2 linked regions of the Crateriforma spongiae genome follow. The protein of the gene in region 2 interacts with the protein of the main gene of each other region in a pairwise test. Links are inferred from orthologs where the notes say so. Each region holds a gene or a part of one and is shown on either strand. Other genes may lie near its edges.

Region 1 (9,555 bases), on a different replicon or contig from region 2:
GTTCTTGAGGCAACATCAGCTTGAATCCGATGCCGGGCTGCTTCAGCAATTTGTTGTCCAGCATCGGCCAGACGAATCGCTTCATCAGTTCCTGTTTGCCGCCGGTCAAATGTGGTTCGTCCACGCGGTCCATCAGCACGATGATACCGCGATAGCCCAAACGTTCGATCAAACCTTGAAACTTGTTCAACAGTTCATAGCGATCATCGGTGCGGTCGTAGCGAGGAATCGGCTGGTTGGCCAACTCGCGTCGCGGGAACCGCAACAGCACCGTGCGAAGCGATCCGACTTCGCGTTTGCCGACCCGCATATGACGGCGGATGCCCATCGCGGCAAAGTGACACTTGATCCATCGCCACAAAAAAGGCGATGAAAACAGCAAAGCCAACGCCGGGGCCAGCCACAGAATGGTCAGGCTGCGACCACCGTCCTCGCCACCGTTTTGCCGCATGAACAGGTATCCCGTCAGGACCACGGCGACGATGGTACCGATCATTGCCAGGGACACGTCCCACAAAGCCAACCAGTTGGAAAACGACAGTTTCTTTCGCAATTGACTCCATCGCCCCACCGACGTCGACGCGGTGGATTGATCGTACGCCATCGCCAACAACAGAAAATCGCGGGCTGCGGTACGGTCCAGTTTCGCCAAATGGGCGGTGGTGATTGCGTCTTCGCTGGAGGCGTCTTCACGAGTCGATCCGATCGCCAGCACTCGGTCGACCAGGCTGGTCACACCGATGCACAAAATCGCGTCCATGTGGTCCCACAATCGCCATGCATCCAGGACCTTTTCCGGCTTGCGTGCCACCCGCCGACTCATCCGTTCGCTGAAGTGATCCAGAAACGGATTGAAGTCGTCATAGCGAATCACGAACACACGTTGTTCGGGATGCTGGGCGTTGTAGCGGGCCAGATGTCGGTCGACTTGCAACCGCATCGCCGTTTTCCCGCTGCCCTTCGGTCCGAACACGATCGCCGTGGATGGTTCGGCCGGGTCCCCGTACACCTTGTCCCAGACCGGATGGTAGGCACTGCTGATGCAGTGTTCCTTGAAAACCTGGTCGGTCTGCGCGTCTTCCTCGGCAAAAGGATTGCGAGAGATACCGTGATGCTCAAGCAAAGATTGAATGTTCATGCAATATCCGGTGCATCCGTTTGCAACGAAAGGTTCAGCGTAGCGACAAGGGCGTTGATCACAGACAAAAACTGAAAGGGTATTCCCGATCAGGATGCATCCAGGCTTTTGATCATTTTGACAAAGTCATCACGATTGGCCTGAACGACTTTGGCCGGCCCGATCATCTTGACGAAATACAAGCGCCCTTTAGGGCTTTGCAGAATAGCGCCGGTCATCGCGTAATCTTCGCGTTTGACCATTCGGCCACCCGCAAAGGGACCACCGCCCATGCGTTCGCTGAACGAACCAGCGTGGTCGACGATCACGACTTGCCAATCGCCCAGCTTCATCGCTTCACGCTTGAACGCACCTTCGGGGCTTTCGCTGAATTGACCTTTCCAGCGGGCGATGTTCGGTTCCAAGCCACCGCCACTGGCCATGCCATAAACACGGGCGGTCACTTCGTCATCACCCTTGCCATCGGTGGCGACAAACTCGGCTTCGACGATCCGCGATTTGGGCGGTGATTTTTTGAACGCCGCGGGCACCGTCAGTTGGGCTTCGTTAAGAACGTTGATTTTTTCAGTCGTCTTTGTCGCCGCGTCATCGGCCAAAACCGGGGACGACGCCAAGACCGTTAACAAACCGAACGCGGACAAAGTCAGGGGACCGGTGAAGGATCGCATGGCGATGGGCTCCGTTGGAAATTCGTATGGGACAATGCATTCGCGAAAAGGAATGCACGCGACCGCGAAAAAATTTACCGCAGTCGGACGGTTTACCGTAGTCCCGAAGAAAGCCGACCGACACATCCCTGCTGCCCCAAAATCCTGGTTCACAGCGACCGGGGATCCCGCTAGCGACGAATCGATCCCCACAATTTCGCCAATTCGACCAAGTGCTCGGTGGCGGCGACCATTTCATCCAGGCACGCAAATTCCGTCACGCTGTGGATATTGTGCTGGCCGCTGGACAGGTTCGGCGTCGGCAATCCTTTTTCGGTCAACTGGCTTCCATCGGTGCCGCCACGAATGATCGCTTTGGTGCAGGTTCGCCCCAGATTCTGAAACGCTTTTTCGGCCAGAGTCACGGATTCGGGCAACTTTTTCAGCCCGTCGGCCAGATTGCGATACTGTCGATAAACACTGACCTCATATTCGATGCCCGGATGATCGGCAGCCACTTCGGCGGCGATTCGTCGGATCAGCTTGGCGTATTCTTCCAAATCAGCGGTGTCGAACGAACGTAAAATCAGTTCGACGGTGCCTTCGCCCGTTCGCGCCTTCATGTCATGGGCGTGAATGAAGCCTTCGCGACCGTCGGTGGTTTCCGGGGTGCAGTGATCTTTGGGCAATCTCGCGACGAATTCCGCGACCGGGCGCATCGCGTTGATCATGCGATCCTTCGCGATTGCCGGGTGAATGTTGTGTCCGGTGAAACGGACCGTCGCCCCATCGGCCGAGAATGTTTCGACATCCAACACGTCCGCTCCGCCACCGTCGATGGTGTAGGCCACATCGGCCCCAAGTTTGTCCAGGTCGATCTTATCGGTTCCGTGACCGATTTCTTCGTCACAGGTGAACAACAACCGAATCGGACCGCGTGGCAACGATGGATTTTCGATCAGCGTGTGTGCCAATTCCATGATGATCGCCACCCCGGCTTTATCATCACCGCCAAGCAATGTGGTGCCGTCGGTGGTGATCAAAGTCTGCGACACCATGTCTTTCAGGTCCGGACAGCCATCGACCGTGATCACATTTCCCGCGGGAAGTGGAATATCGCCGCCGGCGTAGGACTCGATCACCTGCGGCTTGACCGACGTGGCCGGTGCCTCGGGTGAGACATCCATGTGGGCGACCAACGCTATCGTCGGAACATTGCCGGAATCGCCGACGGCGGGTACGGTCGCCCAGACCAAAGCGTTGTCGTCGATCTGAACATCTTCGGCCGACATGGCACGCAATTCTTCGGCCAGCACTACCGCCAAGTCACGCTGCGCCTCGGTGCTGGGGTATGTCTTGCTGTGCGGATCCGCCGGCGTGTCGATTTGGACGTAACGCAGAAAGCGATCCAGCAGGCGTTGGCGATTGATTTGCATGGGGATAAATCGTTCGGTGACAATTGGCGATTCGGAAAGAGCGGCGTGGACGCGGTTCAACCGGGGCATTGGTAGAATTTATCCGCACCGGCGTTAAATTGGACGCCAATCCCGTGTGGAAGCAACCCCGCGTCGTCACCCAGCAGCGTGCACCGGTGGCCGAAGCAGCGGGCGACAAATTTCGACAGCTTTCAATCCAGCGACGACGGCATGACGCAATCGGTCACCTACCTAGTATTTGATGTCGAAAGCGTGGCCGATGGCGATCTGATTGCCAAAGTCCGATACCCCGGCGAAGGGCTGACGCCGGCCGAAGCGATCACGAGGTATCAATCGGAAATCTTCGAAAAGTCCGGAACGACGTTCATCCCGCATACCTTTCAAATCCCGATCGCGGTGGTCATCGCCAAACTGGACGCGGAATTTCGGATGCTGGATTTGGTTTCACTTGACGAACCCCATTTCCGCAGTCATGTGATCACGGCGAATTTTTGGAAGGGGTGGGACATGTACCGTCGGCCCACCTGGATCACCTTCAACGGACGATCGTTCGATCTGCCGATCATGGAAATGGCGGCATTTCGTTACGGCATCTCGCTGGCAAAATGGTTTTCCGGTTCCGGTTACAAAGCCCTGCGCAACCGTTTCAACAGCGAAGCCCATTTGGACCTGCAGGACCTGTTGACCAATTTCGGCGCCGCACGATTGAACGGTGGATTGAACTTGGCGGCACAGTTGTTGGGCAAGCCCGGCAAGATGGGCTTGAACGGCGAAGCGGTCCAACAGAAATACGACGAAGGCGGCAAGATGGAAATCAGCGACTACTGTCGCTGTGACGTCTTGGACACGTACTTTGTCTTTCTCCGGTGCATGGTTTTGACCGGCAAGTTGACACTGGAACAAGAGATCGAATTGGTCCAGCAGGCCAAGGATTTCATCCAACAACGTGCCGCCGATTGCCAGGCCTATCAGGACTATCTGGGGCAATGGGGTGAATGGGTCGACCCCTGGGAAGCCGAGGCGGTGGACGAAGCCGACGAGAACGGTGATGCGACGGGGCCATCGGAATCGGGCGACAGCAACCACGGATCCACCGCCGAACAAACGACTGATTCGGAACCGACTTCATCGCCGGTGGAAGCCGATTCCACGGCAAATCCCCAGTCTGATTCGGCCACCGACGTGACCCCCAAAACGTCCTAACTCGGCCCTTGGAAAATGCCCGTGAAACTCGTCGGGCCTCCCCAGCGATCTGACTTGTGATTCCCAGATCGGCTTTCGTAGACTTCGACCGTTCATCCCGGTGTCAAACACCATAGTTTTGATCGGAAAGTCTGCCCCCTTGGTCGGCACGGATGCCACCGCTGAATGTCTCGCCCGTTTCGGATGCAGGAAGCAGATCCGGACCGGGATGTCTGCTGCGCAGGTCCGACGACGGCTTTCAACCGCATTGACCCTGATCTGCGGGTTGATGCTGGCACTCTCAGGCATCGGTCCCGCGTCCCGAACCGCGACCGCCCAATTCCCGGCATCCGACGCGGCGACCACGGATGAATCGGCACCACAAATCTCGCGACAGCCGCCCCGAGTCGATGGCGACCGAATCGCCAAATGGAATCGCGGCGGGGCCGACATCAGCTGGCTGCGAGACAATTGTCGACTGATGTTCGAAGACCGCATCTATCTGTGCGATCAGGTGCTGTTGGTCGTCGATGGTCCGCCCGGGCGCGTCCGAACGCGATTCGTAATTTCTGGTGTTTCCGACGGCAAAGGCGGGCAAACGGGTCCGCTTTCGGGCGTGATTTATTCGGCATTGGAACCCCAAATTCAATCGCCTACTCCGATCCCGGTGCCGCAAAACCTGCCCGCATTGGCGTCACACCTTCCCGGTGGTTGGCCCGACGTACGATTGCCTCAATCGTCATCCAACCAGGGTGATCTTCGTCTGGCAGGTCATTCGGAATCGCCCGCCGAAGGCTCGGGAACGGGCGACGGTGGGGTTCGGCAAGCCCAATACGCATCGCCGCTTCCGGTTCCCGATTCGCTGCCGGACCAGATGTTCGGGCCCACATTGGTGCCGCCCCCGGCCACAAGTTTTCCGGGCACGCCCGGCGTGGGCACCCCGGTGCCGAACCAGACGACGCTGCCCGATGCGCCGCGAATTCAAAACGGCGAAGGACAATTTCGAATTTTCTCGGCCGACGGTCGACACGAAATCGAGTTTGTTTCACGCAATCCCGCCGCCCCACTTTCGATTCAAAACGTTCCGCGTCCGGCCTTGGGGGAAGAGGTCTGGGTCGCCCGCGGTGGAGCCACCGTTCTGATCCGCGACGTCCAAGCCCAGTTACCCGGCGGACAGTTTCTGGACCTCGGCACGATCTCGTTGTCCGCCCATCGCATCGTCGCGTGGACGCCCTTGCTGAATGATTTGATGCAAGGCCGCGCTGACATGACGTCCCATGATTTGGAGCTGTATCTGGAAGGCGACATCGTGTTTCGGCAAGGAGACCGGATCATCTATGCCGAATCGATGTATTACAACGTGACCCAGGAAACCGGGATGGTGCTGGACGCCGAAGCCATCAGCACGATTCCCGATTACCAGGGCGTGGTGCGATTGAAAGCGGATGTGCTGCAGCAGGTCGCCGAAGGCAATTTCCAAGCGTTCGGTGCCGCGGTGACGACCAGCCGTCTGGGCGTGCCGCGCTATTGGCTGCAAAGCGATCAATTGTCATTTCGCCAGCGTTTGCGGACCACCGTCGACCCGATCACCAATCAAACGATCCAGGCGACCGATTCGTACGTTTCCAGCCGCGACAACTTCATTTACTTCGGCAGCGTTCCGGTTTTCTATTGGCCGCGTTTAAGCGCCAGCATCCGCAAGCCGCCGTTGTATCTGACCGGGGCCAATTTCAAGAACGATGACATCTTCGGAACACAGGTCATGTTGGAATGGGACCTGTTCCAACTGCTGGGATACGACTCGGCCCCGGACGGCGTCGATGTGCGCATCAAAACGGACTACCTCAGTGACCGTGGCCCGGCGTTTGGCACCCGCACCACGTATGACCGCACCAGCTTCTTTGGCATCCCCGGACATGTTCGTGGACAAACCGACGGCTATCTGATTCACGACACGGGCCTGGACACCCTGGGGCAGGACCGCCGTGACTTGACGCCGGAAAAGACTTGGCGTGGCAAGTCCTGGCTTCAACACCGTCACACGTTCAACAGCGGCTGGGAATTCATCGCCGAGGTCGGTTACATCAGCGATCGCAATTTCTTGGAACAATACTTTGAAAGCGATTGGGACCAGCAAAAAGACTACACCACCGGTGCAAGGCTTCGTCGTTACGGCGGCAGCCAATTGTTGGATTTGTCCGTCGAAGCAAGAGTCAATGACTTCTTCAAAGAAACACAGCAACTGCCCGTCCTGGAACACTATGCGATCGGACTTTCGCCGCTGGGCAACGCGTTGACGTGGACGATGAACAACAAAGTCGGCTACGTCGATTTGAATATCGCTGACACGCCGGTCGATCCGGTCGAAGCCGCATCGATGACGACACTGCCGGGTGAAGTCGATGCGCAAGGCTTGATCGCATCAACGCGACACGAATTGTCCGTTCCGCTGGACTTGGGTCCGCTGAACCTGAGCCCCTTTGTCGGTGGCGATGCGACGTATTTCGGCGAAGACATCAACGGCGATTCGCTGACACGTTTGACCGGACAAGCGGGCGTCCGAGCCAGTTTGCCGATGTACCGTATCGATCCGACGATTCAAAGCGCGTTGCTGAATGTCCGCGGCTTGGCCCACAAGATCGAATGGGTGGGCGAATACTTTTATGCCGACAGCGACGCGAACTTTGACGACTTGCCGTACTACGATTCGCTCGATGACAACGCACAGGAACAATTTCGCCGTCGATTCATCATCGATCAATTTGGCGGTGTGTTACCGGCACAGTTCGATCCGCGCGATTATGGATTCCGTCAAGGGATCCAACGCTACGTCACCAGCCCCAGTGATGTGGTGGTGGCCGACCAGCAACAGATTCGCTTGGGGGTTCACCAACGATTCCAAACACGACGTGGCTTGCCGGGCCGGGAACGCATCACGGACATCTTGCGGTTGGACATCGACACCATCCTGATGCCCGACGCCGATCGTGATAATTATGGCGAAACGGTCGGACCGACAACGTACGACGCAAGCTTTCACCTGGGCGATCGCGTTTCATTGCTAAGCGACGGCTACATCGATTTCTTCGACGATGGTTTGCGCAGCATCAGCGGTGGCATACGCATGAGCCGACCGGGCTTGGGCGATGTCTATGCGGGGTTGATCAACATCGATGGACCGGTGACCAGCACAGCCCTGCGGACATCATTGGATTATCGCTTGAACGAAAAGTGGATCGTCCGCGCGGGATCCACCTATGACTTTGCCGACGTTGGTAACGTCGGACAAACGATCGGACTGACTCGCATCGGTGAATCTTTCTTGACGGGATTCGAGGTCACGGTGGACGCCGGACGAGAAAACGTCGGCTTCAACTTCTTCGTTCTGCCGCGATTCTTCCCGACGGGTCGAGGCCGTGTGGGTGGCCAACTGATTCCGCCGCCAGGTGTGGAGGGCTTGGAATGACCGATCCCCATTCACGATCTACATGGCGTCAAAAGTTTGCCGACGCGAGCCGCGGTATCGGCGTCGCGGTCCGGGGACAGAAAAGCTTTTGGGTCCACTTTCCGGCCGGCATTCTGGTTTTGATGACGGCGTTTGCACTGCGTCTGCCCGCCACATCCATGGCGATTCTGTGGCTGACCGTCGGCGTGGTGATCGCGGCGGAAGTCGCCAACAGCGCCTTCGAGGCGTTGGTTCACACGGTGCACCCCAGCTTCGATCCGCGGATCGGCCGCGCGCTGGACATGGCCGCCGGCGCGGTCTTGGTTTTATCGATTGCCGCGGTGGCCGTGGGCATCTGCCTGCTGGGCTGGCCGTTGTGGAAATTTGTCGTCGGGGTGGCAGCCGCCTGAACAGAAAACGCCTACACCATCCGCATCGATTTCCAGCGTCCTTGCAAGAATCGCCCCACCATTGATGCGGCCAGCAAGAACACCCACCCGGTGACAACCCACCACCACCAAGTCAGCCGTCCCGTTTCCGGTTCGAAAACGATGCCGATGCTGCAAGCGATGATCGACGCAAACAATCCGGACAGCAAAACGAACCAAGTGTCACCGGCCCCTCGAAGCGATCCGGCCACGATCAATTGCGTCGCATCGACGATTACATAAATGGCGACGAACCCCAACAAGTTCCGCGCCAGCGATATCGCCACCATCGAATCTTCCGATGCGTCCCCCCACTGATAGAGCGCCAGCAGTTGATCGGGAAACGCCAGGTACAACACCGCCCAAACCATCGAATAGATCCAACCGATCGATAGAGCCCCGGCCACCGATTTGACCGCTCGTGACGGACCACTTTCGGTCAAATGCCGCCCCACCAGGACCGATGCGGCGATCGCGACGCCGACCAACGGGACATAAGCGATCATGTTGAAATTGATCGCCATCGTGGTCGCTCGCAGTGGCAAGTCCCCCAGTTGTCCGATTTGCAAGACGATCGCGGTGAACCCAGCCGCCTCGGTTAACGACATCAATCCCGAAGGCAAACCGAAGAACAACAACTTGCGGATCAACGCGGGATCAAAAGAGATGCCGGCCAGAATCCGATAGCTTTCCTGAAACTTGGGCCGTGCCAACAAGAATGCGAACAACCCGCCCTTGAACCAGAACGAGATCAAACTGGCCCAACCGGCACCGATGATGCCCATCGCTTCGATTTGCAGCGGCCCCATGTTCATTCCAAAAATGAACATCCAATCCAAAACCAGATTCACGACGCCCGATGCGATACTGGCCCACATGATCACGTGCGTCCGTTCCGTACCGGCAAAGAAACCGCTTAAACCGGATTCCAGAACGATCCCTCCGGCCCCCCACATCAGCAGCCGAAGGTATGCCGATTCCAATTCGATCAAGCCCGCGGGTTGACCGGTCAGTGAAAACAACGTCGGCGCGAGCGTTCCGATCAAACCGAACAGCGGCAACGTGGCCAAAGCAAACCAAACGACCTGCCATAGAAAGCGACCGATCATTTCACGTTGTCGGCTGCCGACGTACTGGCTGACGACGGCGCCGGTCATGCCCGACACGCCGACCGGAACACAGATCAGCGTCCAGAACAAATTGCCCGCAGCCATCGATGCGCTCATCGCCGCACCGTCGTACCACAGCAAGAACGTACGATCGGCAAACAGCACCACCG
Region 2 (9,630 bases):
ACGGTCGCCGCTGACGACCAGCAAACGCTCGGCGGGGAACTGTTTCATCCGATGGGTAAAACCTTCGGCGCTCATCGCACCGACGGTGACGATCAATTCGTCGTTTCGACCGGTATCAATCGAGTGCTGGAAACTGCCGCCAAGAACGCTGACGACCTTATCCAAGTTGGTTCGGACCTGTCGCGATTGGATCGGGTCGACACCGCCTTGGAACACCAGCTCCAAAAGGTCCAACAACGTGACCAAGCCGATCAGGTGTTTCGAATCGTCCAGCACCGGTATCGAACGGATGCCGTGATGGTTCATCCGCTGATAGACTTCGTAGAACACCTCGTCGGAACGGGCGCAGATGACATCGCGTTTACAGATGTCGCGCAGTTCCGGACGAACGTCCATCGTGATGCGAGGAGGCTGAAGTCCGGCTTTGCGAAGTGCAAATTCGGTCCGTTCATTTGGCGGGCCGCAGCTGCCGGCGACCGCGTCGGGACGCGTCGTCCGTTGAAGAAAATCGGCATAAGCGATCGCGCTGCAGATCGCATCGGTGTCCGGGTTGCGGTGCCCAAAGACGTGCAGTGTCATGTCAGTTTGTGTTCGTTTGTGCCAACAGGTCTTGGGCGGCTTGGACGATGGTTTCTGGTTCGGACATTCGTCCGGTGCCCGACGCACGGCAACTGAGCCATCCGGTTTCGGGGCCTACGAAATGACAGCCGTCGTCCCGCAAACGCTGAACGTTACGTTGGACAGCGGGTTTTTCCCACATGATGTCGCTCATCGCCGGCGCCAGCAGTACCGGTGCGGTGACTTGCAGATAGGTCGTGGAAATCAAATCGTCGGCGACCCCGACGGCAAACTTGGCCATCAAATTAGCAGTGGCCGGTGCGACCAACATCAAGTCGATCCCATCGGCCAATTCGATGTGGGGACCCAGCGGTCGGGAGTGCGGATCGATCGTATCGCCGGCGACGGCGGATCCCGATAGGGCGGCGAAGGTTGCCGGACCCACGAACCGGGTGGCCGATTCGGTCATGGCGACCCGAACCTGATGGCCGGCCTGGGACAGACGGCTGCAGACGGTCGCGACCTTGTATGCGGCGATACCGCCACCGACGGCCAACAGTACCGTCCGTGACGACGCAGGGGTCATAGGTCAGACGCTTCCAGATCCGGGCCTTCGGCCGCTGCGATCGCCGCGTTCAAATCGTCGACAGCCTGAACTTCGTTTTCCGTGTTCAGAACGATCTTGTCTTGCATGATTTCCTGCAAGACGATCGACATTTTGTCGTGAGTGTCCACGCTGACCAGAGCGCGGCTTCCCTGGTTCAGTTGGACCAGGCGTTTTTGGATCAGGGTGCTGAGTTTGAATCGGCCACCGACCTTGTTGACGATCTCTTCTTCTTTCAGTTCTTCAAGCATCGTTTAGCTACAGTATTCCTTTAGGATCTCACAGATTTCTTGGACCGAGTGATCGACCGACTCGTTGATGATTTCATGCCGATAGTGGTCGCTAAATTTCATTTCGCGGGCGGCCGTCTTCAGCCGAGCGACGACCTTTGTTTCGTCTTCGGTTCCGCGCGACCGGAGCCGTCGTTCCAGCTCATTCATGTCGCCGGGATGAATGAAAAAGCTGACCGGGTCCCACCGGGAATCCTGGAAAACGGCCAAAGCGCCCTGGACGTCGATTTCTAAAATTACCCAGCGACCGTGTTTTAGGCCAGTCGTTACTTCCGACCGAAGCGTCCCATAGTAGTGTCCCAGGCCGAAGACTTCCTTCCATTCCAGGAAATCGCCGGCGTCAATTCGACGTCGAAATTCGTCGCGATCCAAGAAGTGATAGTCGACCCCGTCCACTTCGCCCGGCCGCGGCGGTCGGGTGGTCGCCGAGACGCTCATCGCCAGCGGCAGGTCGCATTCCCGCATCAATCGGCGGAGAACGGTCGATTTGCCGGCGCCGCTGGGGCCCGAGATGACCACCAAACGTGCCACGGGATCGGTCGGGTTTCCAGGCGGTCGTTGTTGCCGCTTGCCCGATTCGATCGATTGGCGTTCGCCGTGGCACATGATTTCAGTCTGCGTCATTCGAGATTTTGAACCATTTCTCGCATTCGTTCCAAAGCACACTTCACCTCAACCACTTGAGCGGACACGTCCGCATTGGACGCCTTGCTGCCGATCGTGTTGGTTTCCCGCACCATTTCCTGGATGACGAAATCCAAACGGCGTCCTGCCGGTGAATGGGTGGGTGAATCTGGGCCGGCGGTCGACGATGACGTGGATGGATTTTGGTCTGCTAGTGAATCACCGCCCAACACCTGTCCAAACAACTTTAGGTGGCTTTCCAGTCGGGTGATTTCTTCGCTGATGTCGACGCGGTCCGCATAGATCTGGATCTCGCGTAGCAAATCGATTGAATCGATTTTTAGGTCATACGCATCGATGGCCGACCGTACCTTCGATTCCAAACGATCCCGGTACCGCTGAACCGTGTCGGGGACAAAGCCTTTGATGGTTTCGACGTGTCCGGCGATCCGGCCGAGGTCCGACGTCAGGCTGGCTGCCATTTCGGCCCCCTCACGCTGACGCATTTGATCCAATGCGTCGACCGCATGCCGAAGCGTGGTGTTGACCAAATCCCGAAGTGTGTGATCGACCCGGTCGGTCGGGCCGTCGGATATCAGGACGCCGGGCAACTGCATCAACCCCACCCAGTCGATGTCTTGGTCCACACCGCAATGGGTTTGCGCGTCCTTAATTTGTCGAAAGTACGACGACACGACGTCGGTGTTGACCTTCACCGCGGTCGACGTTTCTTTGGGACGCCACGTCAAATTGACGGTGAAGGATCCACGGTGGACCCATTTGCGAACGGTTGTTTCGACCGTCGCGGCCAAATCCGCCAACGAATCGGGGGTTCGCACACTGATTTTGATGCCGCGATTGTTGACCGAACGGATTTCGACGGTCACCGTCCCACAGTCGGCCGAGCATTGGGCGCGACCCTGCCCGGTCATGCTGCGGATTCCGGCGCCGGGCGTGTCCGCGGCGTTAGCGGTGGGGGCGAGACCGTCGGACTGGGCTGTCGTCATCAATCGCAATTGCCGTCGTGGACCAATCGGGCGGGTGGAGGCTTATTCGGCGGACGTGGTTTCGTCCGTCTCGGTCGATTCGTCGCCGTCTTGGGATCCCGCGTCGTCGCCGGTTGTCGCGTCGTCGGAGGCGGCTTCGTCGTCCGCCGCGGTCTCGGCGTTTGATTCCGTCGCTTGGTCATCGGCATCGGCCGGCGCGTCACCGCCGTCGGCGGGCGTCAGTTGCACGTTCTCGTTGGCCGAATCGCCGGCATCGTCGCCGACCGACAGGCCACCGAGTCCCAGCGAATCGCCGGTGGGGATGTTCAATCCGTCGGTCGTTTCGTCCGCATCATCGCCCGGTCCGCTGGAAACCGCCGGTGTGTTTTCGGCGACCGGCAATGTGTGGGTGCCCAGCAACCACATCGTGAACGCACAAGTGAAAGCCCAGACGGCGGCCACAACGACGGTGATCACGGTAAACGTGTCGCCCGCTTTGCTGCCAAATGCACTTTGACCGCCCGGTCCACCCAGGGCGCCGGTCAATCCGCCGCCACGGCCACGCTGGACCAGGACCAGCAGGATCAGGAACAGCGAAAGGAAAGCCATCAGGGTACCCAGCACGACGCCGGCGAAGCTTCCAAGGATCATCAGGTTCATGGGTTCAATCCGTTTCGATTCTGATTGCGTGCAAAGCGTCGACGGCCCGGGGGGCGGCGACGCGATTGATGCAGGAGGGCGGCCCGTGTTTCGACGCCGCGTTGGTCAAACGTTGCAAGCCGGCCCGGTCAGCTTGGTTGGGGGTCAGGAAGCGTTGATGATCGCCAGAAAATCGTCGACCTTCAGGCTGGCTCCGCCGACCAGTGCACCGTCGATGTTCGGCTGGGCCAGCAATTCGGCGGCGTTGCCCGGTTTGACGCTTCCGCCGTACTGGATGCGAATTTGTTCGGCGACTTCGCCCCCGAATTGCTTGGTCAACAACCCGCGAATGAAGACGTGGACTTCTTCGGCCTGTTCCTTGCTGGCCGTCTTGCCGGTGCCGATGGCCCAAACCGGTTCATAGGCGATCACGATTCCCGCGGCACGGGCTTCGTCCAGTCCGGCCAACGAGCCTTCGATTTGCTTGGCAATGACGTCTTCGGTCGTTCCCGATTCACGTTGTTCCAAGGTTTCACCGACGCAGACGATCGGGATCAGATTGCCCGCCAAGGCGGCATGCAGCTTGGTGGAAACGTCCTTGTCAGTTTCGCCCATCAATTGGCGACGTTCACTGTGGCCCAGAATGCAGTAACGGCAGCCGATGTCGGTCAACATGGCCGCGTTGACTTCCCCGGTAAAAGCGCCGTCGGATTCCGGATACAGGTTTTGAGCGCCAAGGCCGACCGAGGATCCGGCGACGACGCCGGCGACGGGGGCCAAGTAGACCGACGGCGGGCAAACCGCCACATCCACCGGCGGCGTATTGCCGACAGCGTCGACGATGCCTTTGGCCAGTGCGGCGGCCGATTCGGCCCGCATGTTCATTTTCCAGTTGCCAGCGATCAGGGTGCGGCGAGTCATGCCAGGGCCTCCGGGAGCGGTGAAATGGTCTTTTGAAACAGTTCGGCCAGCTGTCGCATTTGCTTGGCCAGTTCTTGGTATTGGTCGGGAAGCAGTGCTTGAGGCCCGTCGCTTTTGGCTTCTTCGGGACAGTCATGCACTTCGACGTGGACGCCATCGGCGCCGGCCGCGATGCCAGCCAAAGCACACGGCGGGATCAGGTCTGGCCGTCCGGTCGCGTGCGACGGGTCGACAATGATGGGCAGGTGCGTCAGGGCTTTGACCGCCGGGACGGCCGCCACGTCGAACAAGTTTCGGGTGATCGTATCGAAGCCTTTGATGCCGCGTTCGCAAAGCACGACGTTCGGGTTGCCCTGCGACAATACGTATTCGGCGCTCATCAACAGGTCTTTGATTGTCGCGCTCATACCGCGTTTCAACAGGACCGGACGCGACGTCCTGCCGACCTCGGTCAACAGCACAAAATTCTGCATGTTGCGGGCACCGACCTGCAGCATGTCGGCATACTTGGCGACCAATTCGACGTTGCGGGGATCGGTCACCTCGGTGACGATCGGCATGCCGTATTCGTCGCCGACTTCGCGAAGGATCTTCAGTCCGTCTTCGCCCAAGCCCTGGAACGCGTAGGGGCTGGTGCGGGGCTTGTAGGCACCGCCGCGAAACAGGTTCGCACCGGCGTCACGGACGGATTTGGCGATGCGGTGCATCCGGTCGGCGTCTTCGACGCTGCATGGGCCGGCGATCATGCCCAAATGGCCGCCACCGATTTGGACGCCCGAAACATTGACGACGCTGGGTTCGGGATGGGCTTCCAGGGAAGCCAACTTGTACGGCGGCAACACCGGGACGACTTCGCTGACGCCCGGGATCGATCGCAATCGTTCTTCGCTAAGCTTGGATTCGTCGCCGATGATGCCGACGATTGTGCGGTACGTTCCGCGGCTCAGGTGGGCTTTCAGGCCGAGCGATTCCACCTTTTCGATCACATGGTCGACCTGATCGTCGGTGGCTTTGCTTTGTAAAATCAGGATCACGTTTGGACAGACCGGCTAGGGTTGATACGGGGGCGGCAAAACAATCCGCGGCGTCAGGCTAGTCGCGTGGTTGCCGGCGTCGACCGCTCGGGACTTGGGAAAGGCCGAAAATCCTTGGCAAAACGGAAAGTCTGGCAATGTAGCAACCGGATATCCGAATCGTCGAGGCCAGTGGCACATTGCCGGCGTTGTCATTTTGGGCCGACGGGACTGATGCCCAGACGGACCGCCGGGTCACGTGGCCACAGCCAGCCGTTACAATCCGCTGCGCTCGATGCAGATCGGTCGCCCTGGTCATGCGGCCGCCGCCTGGTCAGGCACTGGCGTCGTCAGCGGCCGGGTCTTAGGCCGGGGCCTCCTGGAATTGAGCACGTCTTTCCGAACGCTCGCCTCTTGACGCATTGTGGAACCGGTCCGATGGAATTCGTGACGATCCAATGGTGCACGCCGCTTTATCAAGAAGCGTTGGACCTGCGCCACGAAGTCCTACGCAAGCCGCTGGGGATCAGTTTTTCCCCGGAAGATTTGGATGCCGAGCATTCCGATCGGCATTTCGGTGTGACCGTCGACGGCGTCCTGGTTGCCACCTTGTCGGCCCGACCGTTGGACGGTGGAGCGGTCAAGTTTCGTCAAATGGCGGTCGCCCCGGAGCATCAGAACAAGGGCATCGGCGCGTTCTTGATGCGGAATGCTGAGGAGTTGTTGGGGGATTCTGGTGTGCGATCGTTCCGGCTTCACGCCCGCGAAGAAGCAACGGGCTTTTATGAAAAGCTGGGCTATCAAAACGTCGATGCCTCCTTCGTCGAAGTCGGGATCCCGCACCAGGCGATGCAGAAACACGTCGGGGCTTAGCCGCCAATCCGACCTGCTACCGGACCGGCCATCGGCTAGGATGCGTCTTCGTCGACCGGTGGTCGCATCTGGTCCGCGATGTCGGCGTCGATCAGCTGCACATCGTCGGTTTCCGGGTTGATCAGGATCCCATAGTCGTCGGGCAGGTAATCCATCAGCAATTCGCCGCCCACGGTGAAGCCCTGGACCTCTTCGATATCCTCGAAGACATCGGCTTGTGCGTTGACGAATTGTTCGGCGTGGCTTTCGCTGCTGAAGACGACCAAAACATCTTGGTCCTCCAGTTCCGCGGTCAGCGCGCCGATCTCCTCGGAATCCTCCGGTTCATCCGGATCTTCCACGCTGATCAAAATGAATTCGGTGCCAGACAGGATCGATTGGATCCGTTGGACATCGCTGTCAGCGATCGCCGCGACGAAATCGGCGTAGGCATCGTCGGATAGTGGTGCAACCATAAACGCCAGATTAGGCTGGCGCCGGGAACCGATCAATCAGGGCGAAATGAACATTCGTCGCCGTCGACACGGCTGCTTGCTTAGTCGCCCATGAACATTTCACCCAGGCCGCCCAGCACGGTGCCTTCGCCCTTGCTGCTGCCGCTTCCGGCGCGGGGGATCGCCGATGCGACGCGTCCGGCCAGACGCGAAAACGGCAACGATTGCAGCCACACCGGGCCCGGCCCGACCACGGTGGCCATGAATAGGCCTTCGCCGCCCAAAAACGCGTTTTTCAGGCCACCGACGAACTCGATGTCGTACTGGACGGTTGGGCCGATCGCCATCAAGCAACCGGTATCCAGCCGCAGTTTTTCTCCGGCCGCCAGTTCGCGATACATCATGGTCCCACCGGCATGGACGATTGCGATGCCGTCGCCCCGCAACCGTTGCATGATGAATCCTTCGCCGCCGAACAGCCCGGCACCGATCTTCTTTTGGAACGCGATGTCGATTTGAATCCCTCGGGCCCCGCACAGAAACGCGTCCTTTTGGCAAATCAGTTCGCCGCCCAATTGGTCCAGGTGCATCGGAATCATGCGACCGGGGTAGGGGGCGCCAAAGGCAACCACCGCTCGCCCGCGTCCATGGTTGGTAAAGGTGGTCATGAACAGGGATTCGCCGGTCAGCACTCGTTTGCCGGCGGACATGGCCTTGGCCCAGAATCCGCCGCCTTGCTGGCCGGGGTCACCAAAGACGGTTTCCATCGTGATGCCGTCGGACATGAACATCAACGCGCCGGCTTCGGCGATCGTTTGTTCGCCCGGGTCCAAGGTGATTTCTACGTACTGCGTTTCGTGACCGAAGATTTCGTAGTCAATCGCGTCGGCGTTTCGCGACCCGTTGGCTTGGCCCCCACGCATGGTTGCTTCGGCCGATCCGATCTCGACCGAGCCGGCGCGGAATTCGTCATCGCCGTCGGTCGTCGAATTGGACATCGGGCCGGCGACGACCGCCGGAACGGGCTCGGTTCCCGCGCCCGACCCCGGACTCTGGACCTGAAAGGTCGCACCGCATGAACGACATTTGACCGTTCGGCCGATAAACGATTCGTCGACTTGGTATTGGTTGCCGCATTGGGGACAGTTGCAATTCATGGTCACTTCAAGGGGGCAAAGAAGGTAGGATGGGTGGTCGATCGTGTCGGCTGAAACGACTGTGCCAAACCAACCAAGGCGGATCCGCCATTCGGTTGGGGCGCGCCGAAGTTAGTGTTTAGTGTCGGCCGTGACGGACATTTGCGGCAAGATCATTGCCGTTGCGACAGCAAAACTTCACGCTGCCCCCGCGGAAACCCGTGTCGGGCGTTTCGATAATTCGATGGTGTTGTCCGTTTTGTCACATCATGTCGACGTCGCGGCGGTCTGTTCGAATCATGATGGGGCGCGTTCGTCCCGGGCGGCTCGGCCGGTTCGATTTCGAATTCCTTGCCTGACTCGATCGCCGGCTTTGTCGTCAAACCGCTCGATTCCAAAGGCTCCGCCGGACGTTCCCGTCCGATCTGATTTCGTCATCCCTTCCCTCCTGACACAGGTGCATCGCCCGTGACACGCCTTCGTCCCACCCGACGTGATTTCTTGAAAGCTTCCGCCGCGACCACCGCGGTGACGACGCCCTACTTCTATTCGCAACCGCGGTCGTTGGCCGATGAGACGGCATCGGCCAACAGTCGGATACCGATCGGTGTGATCGGCAGCGGCGGGATGGCGGGTGGCAACATGAAAGCCGCCAAGGACTGGCTGGACGTCGTCGCGATTTGTGACGCTGACAGCGATCGTGCGGCAAAGTTCAATGAAAGTCACAGCGGTGGAAAAGCCAAGATTTACACCGATTATCACGACATCCTGGCCGACGACAGTATTCCGCTGATTCACGTGGCCACACCGGACCACTGGCACACCAAACCGCTGATCGAAGCGATGTTGGCCGGCAAAGACGTCTACTGCGAAAAACCGCTGACGTTGACCATCGACGAAGGCAAACAAATTCGCAAAGTCCAGAAAGAAACGGGGCGTATCGTCCAGGTCGGCACACAGCAACGCAGCACGTTCAACCTGTTCGTCAAAGCAATGGCGATCGTGGCCGAAGGCCGGTTGGGCAAAATCAAACGTCTGGAGTGCGGCATCGGCGGGGCACCGTCCAGCCCATCAATTCCCGTTGCCGATGTGCCCGCCAATTTGGATTGGGATCGCTGGTTGGGACCTGCGCCGGAAACCGACTATCGGTTCCTGTCCACCGGCAAGGGGCGTCCGAACACGAACTGCCATTACGAGTTCCGGTGGTGGTACCAGTACAGCGGCGGCAAGTTGACCGATTGGGGCGCCCACCACGTCGACATCGCCAATTGGGCATTGAAGCTGAACGGCCAGACCGCCGGACCGACCGGCATCAGCGGTTCGGCCGATCACCCGGTCGATTTCGCCGATGGCGTTCCCCAACAGGACGACCGATACAACACGGCGACCAAGTTCGAGTTCACCGTCAGCTATCCCGATGGGGCAGAAATGGTGATCCGCAGCAATACCCGCAACGGGGTCCTGATCGAAGGCGAAAAAGGACGCATCTTCGTCAGCCGCCGCAACTTGGACGGGGCTCCCGTCGAAGCGCTCAAGGAAAACCCGCTGGCAG

What was found.
Region 1: the proteins of tpiA (region 2) and pepT interact in binary tests that used the Escherichia coli proteins (3 or more experiments, as listed by UniProt). The link is inferred for Crateriforma spongiae from one-to-one orthologs.

What each region holds. Positions count from the first base shown.
Region 1 is NZ_JAAXMS010000003.1:7,877-17,431, reverse strand. Bases 1,100-4,003 are described here. They hold pepT (peptidase T), read right to left. Parts: upstream 3,222-4,003; coding sequence 1,977-3,221; downstream 1,100-1,976. Other genes in these bases: HFP54_RS08120 (3'-5' exonuclease), read left to right, coding at 3,432-4,003; HFP54_RS08130 (hypothetical protein), read right to left, coding at 1,228-1,806; HFP54_RS08135 (hypothetical protein), read right to left, coding at 1,100-1,138. Outside these bases: more of HFP54_RS08135, read right to left, coding at 1-1,099; more of HFP54_RS08120, read left to right, coding at 4,004-4,424; HFP54_RS08115 (LPS-assembly protein LptD), read left to right, coding at 4,633-7,869; HFP54_RS08110 (diacylglycerol kinase), read left to right, coding at 7,866-8,258; HFP54_RS08105 (MATE family efflux transporter), read right to left, coding at 8,270-9,555. UniProt on the Escherichia coli protein: Cleaves the N-terminal amino acid of tripeptides.
Region 2 is NZ_JAAXMS010000002.1:561,718-571,347, reverse strand. The notes cover bases 2,745-5,723. They hold tpiA (triose-phosphate isomerase), read right to left. Parts: upstream 4,623-5,723; coding sequence 3,867-4,622; downstream 2,745-3,866. Other genes in these bases: aroF (3-deoxy-7-phosphoheptulonate synthase), read right to left, coding at 4,619-5,656; secG (preprotein translocase subunit SecG), read right to left, coding at 3,126-3,722; HFP54_RS06280 (YicC family protein), read right to left, coding at 2,745-3,083. Also shown: HFP54_RS06300 (putative manganese-dependent inorganic diphosphatase), read right to left, coding at 1-579; HFP54_RS06295 (flavoprotein), read right to left, coding at 581-1,144; HFP54_RS06290 (DNA-directed RNA polymerase subunit omega), read right to left, coding at 1,141-1,413; gmk (guanylate kinase), read right to left, coding at 1,417-2,076; more of HFP54_RS06280, read right to left, coding at 2,073-2,744; HFP54_RS06260 (GNAT family N-acetyltransferase), read left to right, coding at 6,074-6,508; HFP54_RS06255 (SseB family protein), read right to left, coding at 6,544-6,963; HFP54_RS06250 (TIGR00266 family protein), read right to left, coding at 7,044-7,865; HFP54_RS26130 (Gfo/Idh/MocA family protein), read left to right, coding at 8,547-9,630. UniProt on the Escherichia coli protein: Involved in the gluconeogenesis. Catalyzes stereospecifically the conversion of dihydroxyacetone phosphate (DHAP) to D-glyceraldehyde-3-phosphate (G3P).